2 regions of the Allochromatium vinosum DSM 180 genome follow, and region 1 is predicted to be linked to the other one. Evidence: predicted binding sites of a transcription regulator. Region 1 holds the regulator's gene; the other holds the start of a gene.
What was found. The regulator FliA, encoded in region 1, starts transcription of late flagellar genes. The targets are predictions, from matches to a motif close to GCTAAAGTTNNNNNNNNNNCNGCCGATA.

Region 1 (7,200 bases):
TCGCGGATGCCTCCAACACCTTCATCCTGCTGAGCATCGGCGATGGTCTGGTCGCCCAGATCCCCTCGCTGCTGCTATCCTCGGCCACGGCCATCATCGTCACCCGTACCTCCAGCTCCCAGGACATGGGCCAGCAGGTGTTCGGCCAGATGTTCGCCAACCCGCGCGTGCTCTATATCTCGGGCGGCGTCATCGGAATCCTGGGACTGATTCCGGGGATGCCCAATCTGGTCTTTCTCGGGATCTCTTCCAGTCTGATCGGGGCCGGTTATCTGATCGCGGCCAAGCCGGCGGCGCCTCCGCCGGAGGTCATCGAGCGTCTGCCGCAGGGGCTGGAACTGCCCGCGCCCGAGGATCGCGATCTGTCCTGGGAGGATGTGCCGCCGGTCGATCTGGTGTCGCTGGAGGTCGGCTACCGGCTCATCCCCCTGGTCGACCGCACTCAGGACGGCCAGCTCATGACCCGCATCAAGGGCATCCGGCGCAAGCTCTCGCAGGAGTTCGGCTTTCTCATCCAGCCGGTGCACATCCGCGACAACCTGGAGCTGGGACCGAACCAGTACCGGATCTCACTGCTGGGTGTGACGGCCGCCGAAGCCGAGGTCTTCCCCGATCGCGATCTGGCGATCAATCCGGGCCAGGTGTTCGGCACCGTCGAGGGCACGCCGACCAAGGATCCGACCTTCAATCTCGACGCGCTCTGGATCGACCCGGCCAACCGTGATGTGGCCCAGGCCGCCGGTTATACCGTGGTCGACTCGGCCACTGTCATCGCCACCCATCTGTCACAGATCTTCCGCGAGAACGCCCACCGCCTCATCGGACACGAGGAGGTCCAGCATCTGCTCGATCAGCTCGCGCGCCGCTCGCCCAAGCTGGTCGAAAACCTGCTATCGTCCAAATCGATCTCGCTCGGGGTGGTGCTCAAGGTGCTCCAGAACCTGTTGGCCGAGCAGGTGGCGATCCGCGATCTGCGTACCATCGCCGAAACCTTGGCGGAACGCTCGGCCAAGAGTCAAGATCCCGCCACTCTGACCGCCGCCGTGCGCGTGGCACTCGCCCGTTCGATCGTGCAGGATCTGATCGGACCCGACGACGAGCTGCCGCTGATCGCACTCGATCCATCATTGGAACAACTGTTGCATAAATCGCTACAAAGCAGCCAGGGCGAAACCATCGGTATCGAGCCCGGTCTGGCCGAGCGGCTCCAGCGCTCGGTGATCGAGGCGGCTCACAAGCAGGAAGCCGAGGGCGCGCCGGCTGTCTTGGTGGTGGCTCCGGAGATTCGCTCCTGGATCGCGGGCTGGCTGAGAGGCGCGGTACGCAACCTGACCGTGCTGGCCTTCACCGAGATCCCGGACAACCGACGCATCCGGGTCGTGGCCACCGTGGGCAAGAGCGACAATGCTCAGGCACGGGCCTGATCGAGTAACGGGAGTTTGAGCGATGAATGTACGGCGCTATCAGGCAAAGAACATGCAGGACGCCATGCGCCAGGTGCGTGAGCAGCAGGGACCGGACGCCGTGATCCTGTCGAGCCGTCGTGTCGATGGCGTGCTGGAGGTCGTGGCCGCGACCGAGGCGCCGACCGAACCGGTCGCGCCCGTGCGTCCCAGTGTGTCACGCGCTACGCGCCCGGCGTCGGCCGATTCCGATCTGGCCGCCATGCGCCGCGAACTGCGCGATCTACGCGCCCTGCTGGCGCAACAGCAGGCGCTGAGCGAACGCGATCAATGGGCCGTGCGTCATCCGCTGGCTGCCGGGATCGCCGAACGGCTCGTCGAGTGCGGGTTCGACGATACGCTGGCGCGCTCGCTCATCGGCGGACTCCAGGAGGATCAGACGCACGAGGACGCCTGGAGTCGTCTGCGGACCCGTCTCGCCGCCTCGGTCGCGACCGTGCAGCCAAGCGTTCTGGAGCGCGGTGGTGTCCTGGCGCTCGTCGGCCCCACTGGCGCGGGCAAGACTACCACCCTGAGCCGACTGGCCCTGCACCGCATCCGCCGCCTGGGGCCGGATTCCGTCACCCTGGTCACCTTCGACCGTCAGCGCATCGGCGCCCACAAGCAGCTCCAGGCTTTCGGCCAGATGGCCGGCGTACCGGTCATCCTGCTGGAGAACGAGCGCGATCTCATCGCTCTGGCCAACCGCAGCGCCAGTGATCATCTCATTCTCGTCGACACCGAGGGGCGCTCCGCGCGCGATGCCGCTGAGCGCAAGCTCTTCGCCCAGATCCGTCATCTGGTCGAGATCGAGACTTGGCTGGTGATTCCGGCGACGCATCAGGCCGGGGTGCTGCGTCAGGTGCTCAAAGCCTTCCAGAGCTGCGAACCCACGGCTCTCGTCCTGACCAAGATCGACGAAGCCGAACGGCTCGGCGAGATCCTCTCGGTGCTGCTGGAGCAGCATCTGGGGCTGGTTTTCCAGAGCGACGGACAACGCATCGAGGAAGACTTCCACAAGGCTGACACGGCGCATCTGACGCGCCTGGCGCTGGGCGAGCCGAGTCAGCGCTTCCAGTCGCGCGTTGAGATCGAAACACCAAACGTCGGTAGCGAGCGCAGCTGGTTCACCGCGCGCGATATCTCCGCGCTTGCTCCCTGTGAGCCATTGTCTAGACTATCGACCCCGAAGACTCCGAGCCCGAGTACGCGGACGCCATCGGCGCCCAGTGCCGTGACGCGCGACAGCCTGGTGCTGGAGTCCGTGATCCCCTTCAGGAAATCCGTGCATGCAGCCTACTAGGAACCGGCCCTTTCTGAGCCTCGCCATCGCCAGCGGCAAGGGCGGCGTCGGCAAGACCAATGTCGCGGTCAATCTGTCCGTGGCCCTGGCGCGGCTGGGTCGCAACGTCATGCTCTTCGACGCTGACCTGGGCTTGGCCAACGCCGACCTGATGCTCGGACTGCGTCCGACCAAGACGCTGCACGATCTGGTCGCCGGGCGCGTCGAGCGTCTGGAGGACGTGCTACTGCCCGGTCCGGACGGGCTGTTGCTGGTGCCTTCGGCCTCCGGCATCGGTTCGATGGCCAATCTGACGCCGGCCGAGCATCTGGGCCTGATCCGCGCCTTCAGCAGCTATGACAAGCCGCTCGATATCCTGGTCGTCGACACGGCGGCAGGCGTCCATGATTCGGTCACCAGCTTCTGCAAGGCCGTCCAGCAGGTGTTCGTGGTGGTCTGCGACGAACCGGCGTCCTTGACAGATGCCTATGCACTGATCAAGGTTCTACATCAGGAGCACGGGGTGCGTCGTTTTCGGATAATCTGCAACATGCTACGCGACATCGAATCCGGTCAGCGTCTGATGCGCAAACTCTCGGCTGTCTGCGCCAACTATCTGCCGGATGTGGTGCTGGAGACGGCGGCCATGATCCCGATGGACGACAAGCTGCGTCTGGCGGTGCAGCGACGCCAGCCCGTGGTCAGCCTCTATCCGGGCAGTCCGGCCGGCCGCGTCTTCAACGACCTGGCACGTCGGATCGATGCCGCGCGCGGCGGCGCCACTGACCTGGGCGGCATCGGCTTTTTCGTCGAGCGTCTGCTGCAAGGCGCCTAGATGGTCCGCGCCCGGTCTCGGATGGGGTATGCGAGCGCCGGCGACGAGGCGGCGCGGCTGGTGTCCGAGCATGTCGATTTGGTGCGGCGCATCGCCCATCATCTGGTGGCGCGGTTGCCGGCCTCTGTTCAGGTCGAGGATCTGATACAGTCCGGCATGGTCGGACTGATCGAGGCGGCGCGCCAGTTCCAGACGGGACAGGGCGCGACCTTCGCCACCTATGCCGGCATTCGTGTGCGCGGAGCCATGATCGACGAGCTGAGGCGCGCCGACTGGACGCCGCGTTCGGTGCATCGCAACAGTCGCCGTATCGCCGAGGCGATCCATCAGGTCGAATCACGCGAAGGACGCGCGGCCAGTGATCGCGAGATCGCCGAAACACTGGGGGTCACACTCGACGACTATCATGGCATGTTGCAGGATACGGCCAGTTGCCAGATCCTAGGGCTGGAAGACCTGTTTGGCGAGGACGCCGACAGCGACAGGTTCCTGCCTGGGGCGGGCACCGCTCCGACCGAGCAACTGGAGCGCGAGCAGTTCGCCCAGGCCTTGGCCGAGGCGCTGGCGGACTTACCGGAACGCGAGCGCCTGGTGCTCGCGCTCTACTATGATGAAGAACTCAATCTGCGCGAAATCGGAGCCGTTCTCGATGTCACCGAGTCGCGCGTGAGCCAGATTCGCAGTCAGGCCCTGCACCGTCTGCGGGGCCGTTTGAGCGACTGGACCCGAGCGGGACCCGGCGCGTGATTCTCAAACCAACAGATTCCATGTGGAGCGTTGCGTGGACAAAGGCATGAAAATTCTCATCGTGGACGATTTCTCCACCATGAGACGCATCATCAAGAACCTGCTGCGTGAGCTGGGGTTCAGCAATACCTCCGAAGCCGACGATGGCAGCACCGCGCTGCCGATGCTCAAGAGCGGCGGCTTCGACTTCCTGATCACCGACTGGAACATGCCGAACATGGAGGGCATCGCACTGCTCAAGGCGGTGCGCGCCGACCCCATGCTCAAGTCGCTGCCGGTGCTCATGGTGACCGCCGAGGCCAAGCGCGACCAGATCGTCGAGGCGGCCCAAGCCGGCGTCAACGGCTATATCGTCAAACCCTTCACCGCCGAGACGCTGAAGGAAAAGATCGACAAGATCTTTGAGCGCCTCGATGCGCAGGGATGAGCGATGGACAACGATGAAGAACGTCTGAGTCTACAGCTGGATCTGGCGCGTCGTCTGGTCGAGCAGTTGGAGGCCGGAGATCGCGCCGGGGCCGACGAGAGCATCCGTCAGCTGCGCCTGCCCTATGAGCGCGAACTCTTCGAGGAACTCGGCAAGCTCACGCGCGACCTGCACGAGGCGCTCAACAGCTTCCGCGGCGACTCGCGCCTGATCGAACTGACCCGCGACGAGATCCCGGACGCCAAGGAGCGTCTGAACTATGTCGTCTCCATGACCGAGCAGGCGACGCATCGCACGCTCAACGCGCTCGACGAGTCCATGCCCATCGCCGAGTCGCTCCACGACCGTTCGGCGACGCTGCACGAGCAATGGAGCCGCTTTCGCAATCGCGAACTGTCGGTCGACGAATTTCGCGAGCTGGCGCGCGAGCTCGACGACTTCCTGACCCAGAGCGGACAGGAGACCGAACGCCTCAAATCGCTGATGTCCGAGATCCTGATGGCCCAGGACTATCAGGATCTCACCGGTCAGATCATTCGGCGGGTCATCCGGCTGGTGCATGAGGTCGAGGAGAACCTGGTCGGACTCATCCGGCTGTCGAGCGCCCGGATGGAGTTGCCCAAGGTCGCCAAGGCGAGTCCGGACGAAACCGAAGCGTCAGAGGTTCGAGGGCATGGACCGATCGTACCCAATACGCAGGACGCGGGCGCCGATGTCGTCAGCGGACAGGACGACGTGGATGCACTGCTCTCCAGTCTGGGCTTCTAGCCCACCGAACCCCAGAGTGATCATGCATGGCAATCGATCCGAATGACGAAATCCTCCAGGACTTTCTGGTCGAGGCCGGTGAACTGCTGGAGGCGCTCAACGAGCAGCTGATCGATCTGGAGCAGAACCCCAACGATCGCGATCTGCTCAATGCGGTCTTCCGCAGCTTCCACACCATCAAGGGCGGTGCGGGCTTCCTCAATCTCAATGCCCTGGTCGTGGTCTGTCATCATGCCGAGGACGTCTTCAATCTGCTGCGCAATGGCGAGCGCCGCATCGACCCGGTTCTCATGGACGTGGTGCTGCGCGTACTCGACGTGCTCAACGTCATGTTCGGCGATCTCAAGTCGGCGCGTGAGCCCGAGCCGGCTCCACCGGCACTGATCGCAGATCTGGCGGCGCTCGCCGTTCCGGACGCGGCGGGGACGAGTGCACCCGAACCCGCGCCGGAGCCGGTACCCGAACCACCGCCCGTCGCCGAGTCCGAGCCGCTCAGCGCTCGACCGCCCGAGCCGACGCCGGCGCCCGCAATCGAGGCCGGCTCCACGGCCGAATCGGCCGACGAGATCACCGAGGCTGAGTTCGAGGCGCTGCTCGATGCGCTCTCGGGGCAGCCTGCCGAGTCAGCATCCATCGATCGCGCGGCGGTCGCCCCCGAGCCACTGGTACCGGCGCCGCCAGCCGAACCGCCTGGGACAGTGTCTGTCGCCGAGGAGGCGACCGGCGCCAATGATCTGATCACGGACGACGAATTCGAGTCATTACTCGACCAATTGCATGGCTCGGGAGCGGCGAAGCCCGTCGAGACACCTAAACCGAGTCCGCTGCCGGTTCCAAGCCGCCCGGCGGCCAGTGCCTCCCTCCAGCCTCCCGTGCCTGCCGCCGATCCGTTCGACACGGCCAAGGCCCAGCGCGCGGCCGCTGTGCCCGCCGGTGAGACCTCGGTGCGGGTCGATACCCAGCGGCTCGACGAGATCATGAATCTGGTCGGCGAGCTGGTGCTGGTGCGCAATCGCTTGAGCATGCTGCGCGTGCGCACCGGCGACGAGGAGATCGGCAAGGCGATCGCCTCGCTGGCGCTCGTCACCTCGGACCTGCAGGCAGCGGTCATGAAGACCCGGATGCAGCCGGTCAAGAAGGTCTTCAGCCGCTTCCCGCGCGTGGTGCGCGATCTGGCGCGCAATCTCGGCAAGGAGATCGAGTTGGAGACCTTCGGCGAGGAAACCGATCTCGACAAGAATCTGGTCGAGGCGCTCGCCGATCCGCTGGTGCATCTGATCCGCAACGCGGTCGACCACGGCATCGAGATGCCCGATGAGCGCGAAGCCAAGGGCAAGCCGCGCCGGGGCACCGTGGTGCTGGGCGCGGCTCAGGAGGGCGATCACATCTCGCTGCTGATCCAGGACGACGGACGCGGCATGGATCCCGAGAAGCTGCGCGCCAAGTCCGTCGAAAAGGGACTGCTCGATCCCAGTCAGGCCGAGCGCCTCTCGACACGCGAATGCTTCGATCTGATCTTCATGGCCGGCTTCTCGACCAAGGAGGAGATCTCGGACGTCTCGGGGCGCGGGGTCGGCATGGACGTGGTCAAGACTCGGATCGCCCAGCTCAATGGCACCGTCGAGATCGACTCCAAACTCGGAGTCGGCACCAAACTCAACGTCAAACTGCCGCTGACGCTCGCCATCCTGCCGGCGCT
Region 2 (7,200 bases), 320 kb from region 1:
CGCTCTTGGCCAAAGCCACCAGCAGTACGAAGCGCCACAGCGGTTCACGCAACACCCCGGCGACCAGGGTCAGCGGATCGCCGATGATCGGCATCCAGCTCAGCAGCAACGACCAGTAGCCGGTACGCACATAGAAGCGCTGGGCCTGTTCCAGCCGGGTGGGTGTGGCCGGAAACCAGCGCCGTTCGCGATAGCGCTCCAGCGAGCGCCCGAGCAGCCAGTTGAGCATCGAACCCAGCACGTTGCCGAAACTGGCGACGGTCAGCAGCGCCCAGACTGCCTGATTCCGGTCGAGCAGGAGCGCCACCAGCAGCACTTCGGACTGCAACGGCAGCAGCGAGGCCGCTCCAAACGCTGATGCGAAGAGTCCGAGATAGACGCCGAGATCGTTCACCGACAACAGATACACCTAAAACCCCTCTCCCCTGGCGGGAGAGGGGAAAGTCCGCCGGTCTCAAGGATCGGGCACGAAACTGAGCACACGGCTGTTGATACAGTAGCGCTTCCGGGTCGGCGGCGGTCCATCCTCGAAGACGTGCCCCAAGTGGATGCCGGAACTCGCGCTACGCACCTCCACACGCCGCATCCCATGACTCACGTCCTCGTGGAAGGTGATGGCCCCATCGACAGGATCGAAGAAACTCGGCCAGCCGCTACCGCTCTCGAACTTGGTTTCGCTGCGAAACAGCGGCGCACCCGTGATCGGATCGACGAAGGTTCCGGAGCGTTTCTCATCCAGCAGTGAGCCGGTGAAGGCCCGCTCCGTGCCCTGCTCGAAGGCGATCCGGCGCTGTTCGGGGGTGAGGATCTGCCCGCCAAGCCAAGACCAGAAGCGCGTCGCGTCGCCATCATAGCCGGTATAGCGCGAGACCTCGCGACCGTCCTCGAACAGCACCAGCGTCGGCGTGGCGAACAGCGGCTTGTCCAGCGTCCAGCCGGTCGGTGCGCTGAAACTCAGACTGCGCGCGACCGGCACCGGAGACTGCCAGTGATCCAGCACCTCGGCCTTGAATTGCTTGCAGGCCCCGCAGTACTCCGCCTCGAACATCACCAACTGTCGCGCGCGCTCCAGGGTCGCGCCGTCCAGCGGGTCGGGGGAGGGCGACTCGGCGGCCTCATCGACACCTGAGGCCGTGCCCGGATAGGCGACGCCCGTGCCGCCGAGTCCACAGTAGCCGCGCGGATTCTTGCGCAGATAGTCCTGATGCGCTTCTTCGGCGCGGAAATAGGCCGACAGCGGGGCGATCTCGGTGGTGATGGCGCCGCGTCCGGCCTGCGTGAGCGCTGCCTGATAGCGTGCGCGCGTGCGTTCGGCCACGGCGGCCTGCTCGGGACTGCTGGTATAGATGGCGCTGCGATAGTTGCTGCCGACATCATTGCCCTGACGATCGCCCTGGGTCGGATCATGGCTTTCCCAGAACTTCGCCAGCACCTGTTCGAGGCTGACGCGCGCCGGATCGAAGCGCACCTTCACGACTTCGGCGTGATTGCGTTTCTCATCGGCGCCACGTCGCCGGGCGCGCTCGTGGGCGAGGATCGCCTCATAGGTGCCTTCGATCTCGCCATTGGCATAGCCGCTCTCGACATCGATGACTCCGGGCAGCTCGCTCATGCGCTTCTCCGCGCCCCAGAAACAGCCCATGCCGAGGACGATGGTGTCGGCGGTTGGATCTGGGGCGACGCCCGATGGATCACGAGCGGGATTCTGGGCGGCCGTGGCTTGGTTGTCCGTCCCGGTATGCAGGAGCGCGCTCAATCCTAATGCGATGAGCGGCCAGCGATGTGTCTGTCTCATACGATCGACCCTCTTGCACGTGCGAATGACGGACTATTGGGTCGAGACAGGCTGTCTGCAATCCTGTGCACAGGATTGGGCCGGGGCGCGATCTCCGGTCTCGATCCGCCCTCAGGCCGTGGTATCGATCCGGCCGCCGACGCCATCGGGCAAGGCCGCCGCAGGCGTGGACAGGCTCTGAAGCAACTGTGCGGCGGACTCCTCCTGCATATCGAGCGCCTTCTTGAATACGGCGACATCCACTGCGCCCTCGAGCTTGGTCCGACTCATGGCCGTGGCCAGTGTGGCCAGACCTGTCGTTGAAGTGGGAATCTCCATGGGCGTAACCTCTCGCATTGTGGATGAATCGCATGCAAAGGCGCGATCGGATCTCGGCGCCGATGTCGGGCCGAACGCGGCGCCAGACTGTCGGCTAACGGCCGGATGACGCTTTTCTGGAGGTATGGGCGTCATCTGATTGTTCCCGTGGCCGGAGCGCGGCTCCCGGTGTGGCACAATCTGTCCGGAACCATGTTGGCGGTGTAGTGGTCGCCTCGAGTGCGATCGAGCCGTTTCCTGACTCCGCATTGATCGATCAGACGACTGAACTCCAGAGGACACAACGATGGATGGTACGCGCCCCACGATGTCGGCCTGGCCTGGCGTGCTCTATGGGCTACTGCTCGCACTCGCCGTCGCTCCAGCCAAGGCCCAGTTGGCTCAACAAGCGTTTCAGATCGTCATCACCCGTGCCGGGGGGGCGTGTCAGAACATCGAGACCACGCGCGCGCTCGGAACCGGCTCGAACGGGGATGCACTGGTGGCCGTGGCCTGCGCCGGCGGCGGGCGTCATGTGGTGTCCATCCACAGTGACAACAGTGTCTCCTACATGAGTTCGTGCCAAGCATTCGAGGCCGGCACGGGACTGGTGTGTTTCAACGCTCGATGACGGACCTCTTTGCCAATACGCCGGTTCCGCCGCTGGCCGAAGCCCTCAGACCCAGGGTGTTGGACGAGGTGATCGGGCAGTCTCATCTACTGGGTGAGGGTAAGCCGTTGCGACTGGCGTTCCAGTCGGGTCAGGCGCATTCCATGATTCTGTGGGGTCCGCCCGGAGTCGGCAAAACGACGCTGGCCCGACTGACCGCGCAGGCGTTTGCCGGCGAGTTCATTGCCCTGTCGGCGGTCTTTGCCGGCGTCAAAGACATCCGGGCCGCCATGGAACAGGCCGAACACCACCGATCCCGGGGCCGGCGCACGATCCTGTTCGTCGATGAGATCCATCGCTTCAATAAGGCACAGCAGGATGCGCTACTGCCCTATGTGGAATCCGGGCTGGTGACGCTGATCGGTGCCACGACCGAGAATCCATCGTTCGAAGTGAACGCGGCCTTGCTGTCGCGCGCTCAGGTCTATGTGTTGCAGTCGCTCACCGACGCGGAGTTGCGGCAGCTGCTGATGCGAGCGAGAGATCAGGTACTGACGCATCTTCAATTCGATGCGGCGGCGGTGGACACCCTCATCGGTTATGCCGACGGCGATGCCAGACGGTGTCTGAATCTGCTCGAACAGTGCCACATCGCCGCCGGAACGGCGGGCGTGACCTGCATCGACGCCGGTTTCATCGAGAATGCCCTGACCCTCAACAGCCGGCGATTCGATCAGGGCGGCGACGGCTTCTATGATCAGATCTCGGCGCTCCACAAGTCCGTCCGAGGCTCGAATCCGGATGCGGCGCTCTACTGGCTCACCCGGATGCTGGACGGCGGGGCGGACCCACACTATCTGTCACGACGCATCGTGCGCATGGCCTGGGAAGACATCGGGCTGGCCGACCCACGAGCCTTACAGATCGCCAATGAGGCGGCAATGGCTTATGAGCGGCTGGGTTCGCCGGAGGGCGAACTGGCCCTGGCGCAAGCGGTCATCTATCTGGCGATCGCGGCCAAGAGCAACGCGGGCTACACGGCGTACAAAGCGGCACGCGCCTTCGTCAAACAGGACAGGAGCCGCGAGGTTCCCAGGCATCTGCGCAATGCCCCGACACGGCTGATGAAGGATCTGGGTCACGGACAGACCTATCGTTACCCGCATGATGAACCCCAGGGCTATGCTGCCGGCGAAACCTATCTTCCCGACGGGATGTCGGATCCGCACTGGTATCGACCCGTGCAGAGAGGCTTGGAGATCAGGATCGCGGAAAAAATGGCGCGTCTCAAGCAGCTCGATGAGGAAGCCAAAAACAAGGCATAGCTGTGCCGGCTTCCCCTGTGCGCGCCTCCCGTTCAACCATATCCGACACTATCCACACCTGCGAGAGCCGTATGCCGCCCTTCGCCCTCCATCCCCAGCTCCGCGCCGACTGCCATGTCCTCGGGCGTTTGCCCGCGACCCATCTGCTGCTGCATCGCAACGGCGCCGCGCCCTGGTTCATCCTGGTTCCTGAAACCGATCTGGCCAACCTCCTGGATCTGCCGGCCGCGCACCGTGATGCCGTCCTAGCCGACTGCACGCGCGTTTCGGATGCACTGGGCACGCTGGGTTATCCCAAGATCAACGTCGCCTGGATCGGTAATCTGGTGCCACAGCTCCACATCCATGTCATCGGGCGTCGTCCCGGCGATGCCTGTTGGCCGCGACCGGTGTGGGGGCATCTGCCGGCAGAGCGGGACTATGCCGAGCACGAAATCACGGCGCTCCGCGCGGCGGTCCTGGATTGAGAGCGCCGGCTCCATCGTCCACTGACCTGTTCAGACGCAACGGAGGAACCGCGCGTTCTGACCGGCCATCACCCCAGCTCGCCATCGAGATAGAACCAGCGCCCGTGCTCGCGCACGAAGCGACTGCGCTCCTGGAGGCGCTGGGCACGGCCCTGGAGCTTGGAGCGGGCCACGAACGTCACCCAGCCCTCCTGGTCCGTTGCGCCTCCGGCTTCGGTGCTCAGGATCTTGAGACCGAGCCAGCGAAGTCCCGGCTCCAGGGTCAGCGTGGCCGGACGGGTTGTCGGATGCCAGGTGGCGAGCAGATAGTCAGCCTGCCCGGTGGCAAAGGCGCTGTAGCGCGAGCGCATCAGGGCCTCGGCTGTCGGTGCGATGGTACGGGCGGACAGATGAGGACCGCAGCAGTCGTCGAAAGGGCGGCCGGAGCCGCAGAGACAGGGATTGAGCATGGTTGACTCTTCGCTCTTGCGTACTGACTTGATATCCGGAATCGGGTGCTCATTCCAGGCGTCGAGGCTGTCGATCCGGATGGATGTTCCTTCGATGTCCAGAGGCGGCCGTTCATCCACCACGCCCACCCTCCCGATGGGTGTGACTCTGATAGAGTGGCCTGTCGTTCGGTTCGCCCATTAGCCGTAACGGCCAGAAGCGCGCCGTTGAGATCACGATCGACGGTGACACCGTGGCTGATGATCTTCGCGCCGCCAATTTGTTTGATCTCGCTGGCCCAGTTGGCCGTCTTCGAGGTGTAGGCTTCGTTGCTTCGAGTATTTCAGGCTTTGGGGAAGGTGAATGCTTCGCCGGCACTCAGAACGCGCCATAGTCGCCGTCGGCGCGGCTTTGCTCGATCCCTTGCACCGGAACTGCCATCGGCCAGGATACAACCTACTACCCCTGATCGAGACCGAACGCGCACATGATATCCGCCCCTGATCGCTCTTGGCGCCGACGGCTAATACCCATCCTCGCCACTATCCTGGTAGCCGTCGTTGTGTTCGTCTGGACGCTGAATCTGACCGACTGGCTGATGCGCCCACCGCCAGCCTCCACGGTCGAGTATCTGCCACATACCGACGGCGCCGAGAGGCTGGTTCCGCCACCCGTCAGCGAAGCCCTGAGCCTGGAACGCTTCCAGGCCGCCCGGCGCGCGTGCGATGGTCCTTGTGTCACCGACTTCGGCACACCGCTGGGTCGCGCCAACGGCGTCGAGGCCCGCTCCAACTGTGCCTCGCTCTGCGTGCGGCTCGAATCGAGCTTTGTCGATCCCGACTCTGGCCGGATCTGGATCGCCCGCTCGGGCGAGCACCCCGAGCCGCTGGAATATTCCGGTCTGGCCTATCAGTGCGTCGAGTATGCGCGGCGCTGGTGGATCCAGACGCTCGGCCTGACCTTCGGCGACGTGCCGACGGCCGCCGACATCCTGCGCCTCACCGAGGGCCGGCGTCTGTCCGATCAGGCGGTCATTCCGCTCGGTCGGTCGCTCAACGGACACGCCCGCCGCGCCCCCGAACGCGGTGATCTGGTGATCTATGCCGCCGATCCCAACGACCCGGAGTGGCGCGCCGGGCATGTCGCCGTTGTGGTCGACACCGATCTCGAACAGGGCTGGGTCGCACTGGCCGAGCAGAACTACGACAACCGTCCCTGGAGCGATCCGGAGTACCATGCCAGGCGTATCCGAATCGTGCGTATAGGCGAACGCTATAGCCTGCTCGACGTCGCCCAAGATCGGGTCGATAATCCCGAGGGTGGATCCATTGTCGGCTGGGTATATCCGCTTCCCGATTCAATGTTGGTGCGCTGATCCGTGATCAAACGATTCGACATCTGGAGACGAGGAGCTAGGGCATGAGTCGATACACCATTCGGCTGGATGATACTGAGCGAACATAATGTGGAACATGGGCGCGCGTCATGGACTATCACCGGCCCATCGACAGCTTCAATGCCAGCAAGCAGGCCGAGCGCGCTGAGCGGTGTTACTTCCGCGAGCCAGGCGAGCGCCGTGAATGCACGCCCTACCTGAACCGCGCCGCAGGACTCCAGCAAGCGGCTTGAGGCGGTGATTTCAGCGGGACAGCAGACGACACGCCACAGTCGGGATCTATACTTGAAGCAACAGTCTCGCCCGTGCGCCCGCTCAGCGGCTCCAAGGTGAGGCGGTGTCGCGTCGCCGTCGTGCGGAGGCGCGACAATCTCCAGGCGATGGACGAGGAGTCAGGCCATGTCGAAACCCCACGAAAACCACAAAGAAACCAATGCGCGGTGATGTAAGGGTGCATACCGCGAGTCCGATCGCCGCCGCGTGGCTGCTCGCCGTCGGTCTGGTGGCCCACGCCGAAGAGCCGCCGACCGTCGCTCTGACGGTTCCGGCGGCCGCGCTGCTCCCTGACGGCGCACTCGGTGAGAGCATCGTCCGTGGTCGGCGCTATCTGTCGGATACGCCGGCTCAGTTGCCCGACTTCGTTGGCAATGGACTGGCCTGCCGACACTGCCATCCCGGCCGAGACGGGGAGGTCGGCACCGAAGCCAATGCGGCCCCCTTCGTCGGCGTCGTCGGACGCTTTCCGCAGTACAGCGCCCGACATGGCCGCCTCATCACGCTCGAACAGCGCATCGGCGATTGTTTCGAGCGCAGTCTCAACGGTCGAGCGCTCGCGCTCGATCACCCCGCCCTGATCGACATGCTGGCCTACATGAGCTGGC

Region 2: the regulator FliA is predicted to act here: its motif matches at 2,209-2,236, upstream of ALVIN_RS00410 (YjfB family protein).

What each region holds. Positions count from the first base shown of each region.
Region 1 covers NC_013851.1:3,294,502-3,301,701, reverse strand. Annotated here, with positions in the region: gene flhA (flagellar biosynthesis protein FlhA) at 1-1,424, shown strand, start outside; gene flhF (flagellar biosynthesis protein FlhF) at 1,447-2,745, shown strand; gene ALVIN_RS14580 (MinD/ParA family protein) at 2,732-3,559, shown strand; gene ALVIN_RS14575 (RNA polymerase sigma factor FliA) at 3,560-4,306, shown strand; gene cheY (chemotaxis response regulator CheY) at 4,353-4,733, shown strand; gene ALVIN_RS14565 (protein phosphatase CheZ) at 4,737-5,501, shown strand; gene ALVIN_RS14560 (chemotaxis protein CheA) at 5,528-7,200, shown strand, end outside.
Region 2 covers NC_013851.1:87,690-94,889, forward strand. Annotated here, with positions in the region: gene ALVIN_RS00400 (YqaA family protein) at 1-409, opposite strand, end outside; gene msrA (peptide-methionine (S)-S-oxide reductase MsrA) at 455-1,795, opposite strand; gene ALVIN_RS00410 (YjfB family protein) at 1,907-2,113, opposite strand; gene ALVIN_RS00415 (hypothetical protein) at 2,421-2,723, shown strand; gene ALVIN_RS00420 (replication-associated recombination protein A) at 2,720-4,027, shown strand; gene ALVIN_RS00425 (HIT domain-containing protein) at 4,099-4,494, shown strand; gene ALVIN_RS00430 (YchJ family protein) at 4,563-4,943, opposite strand; gene ALVIN_RS00435 (CHAP domain-containing protein) at 5,522-6,298, shown strand; gene ALVIN_RS00440 (hypothetical protein) at 6,409-6,552, shown strand; gene ALVIN_RS00445 (c-type cytochrome) at 6,771-7,200, shown strand, end outside.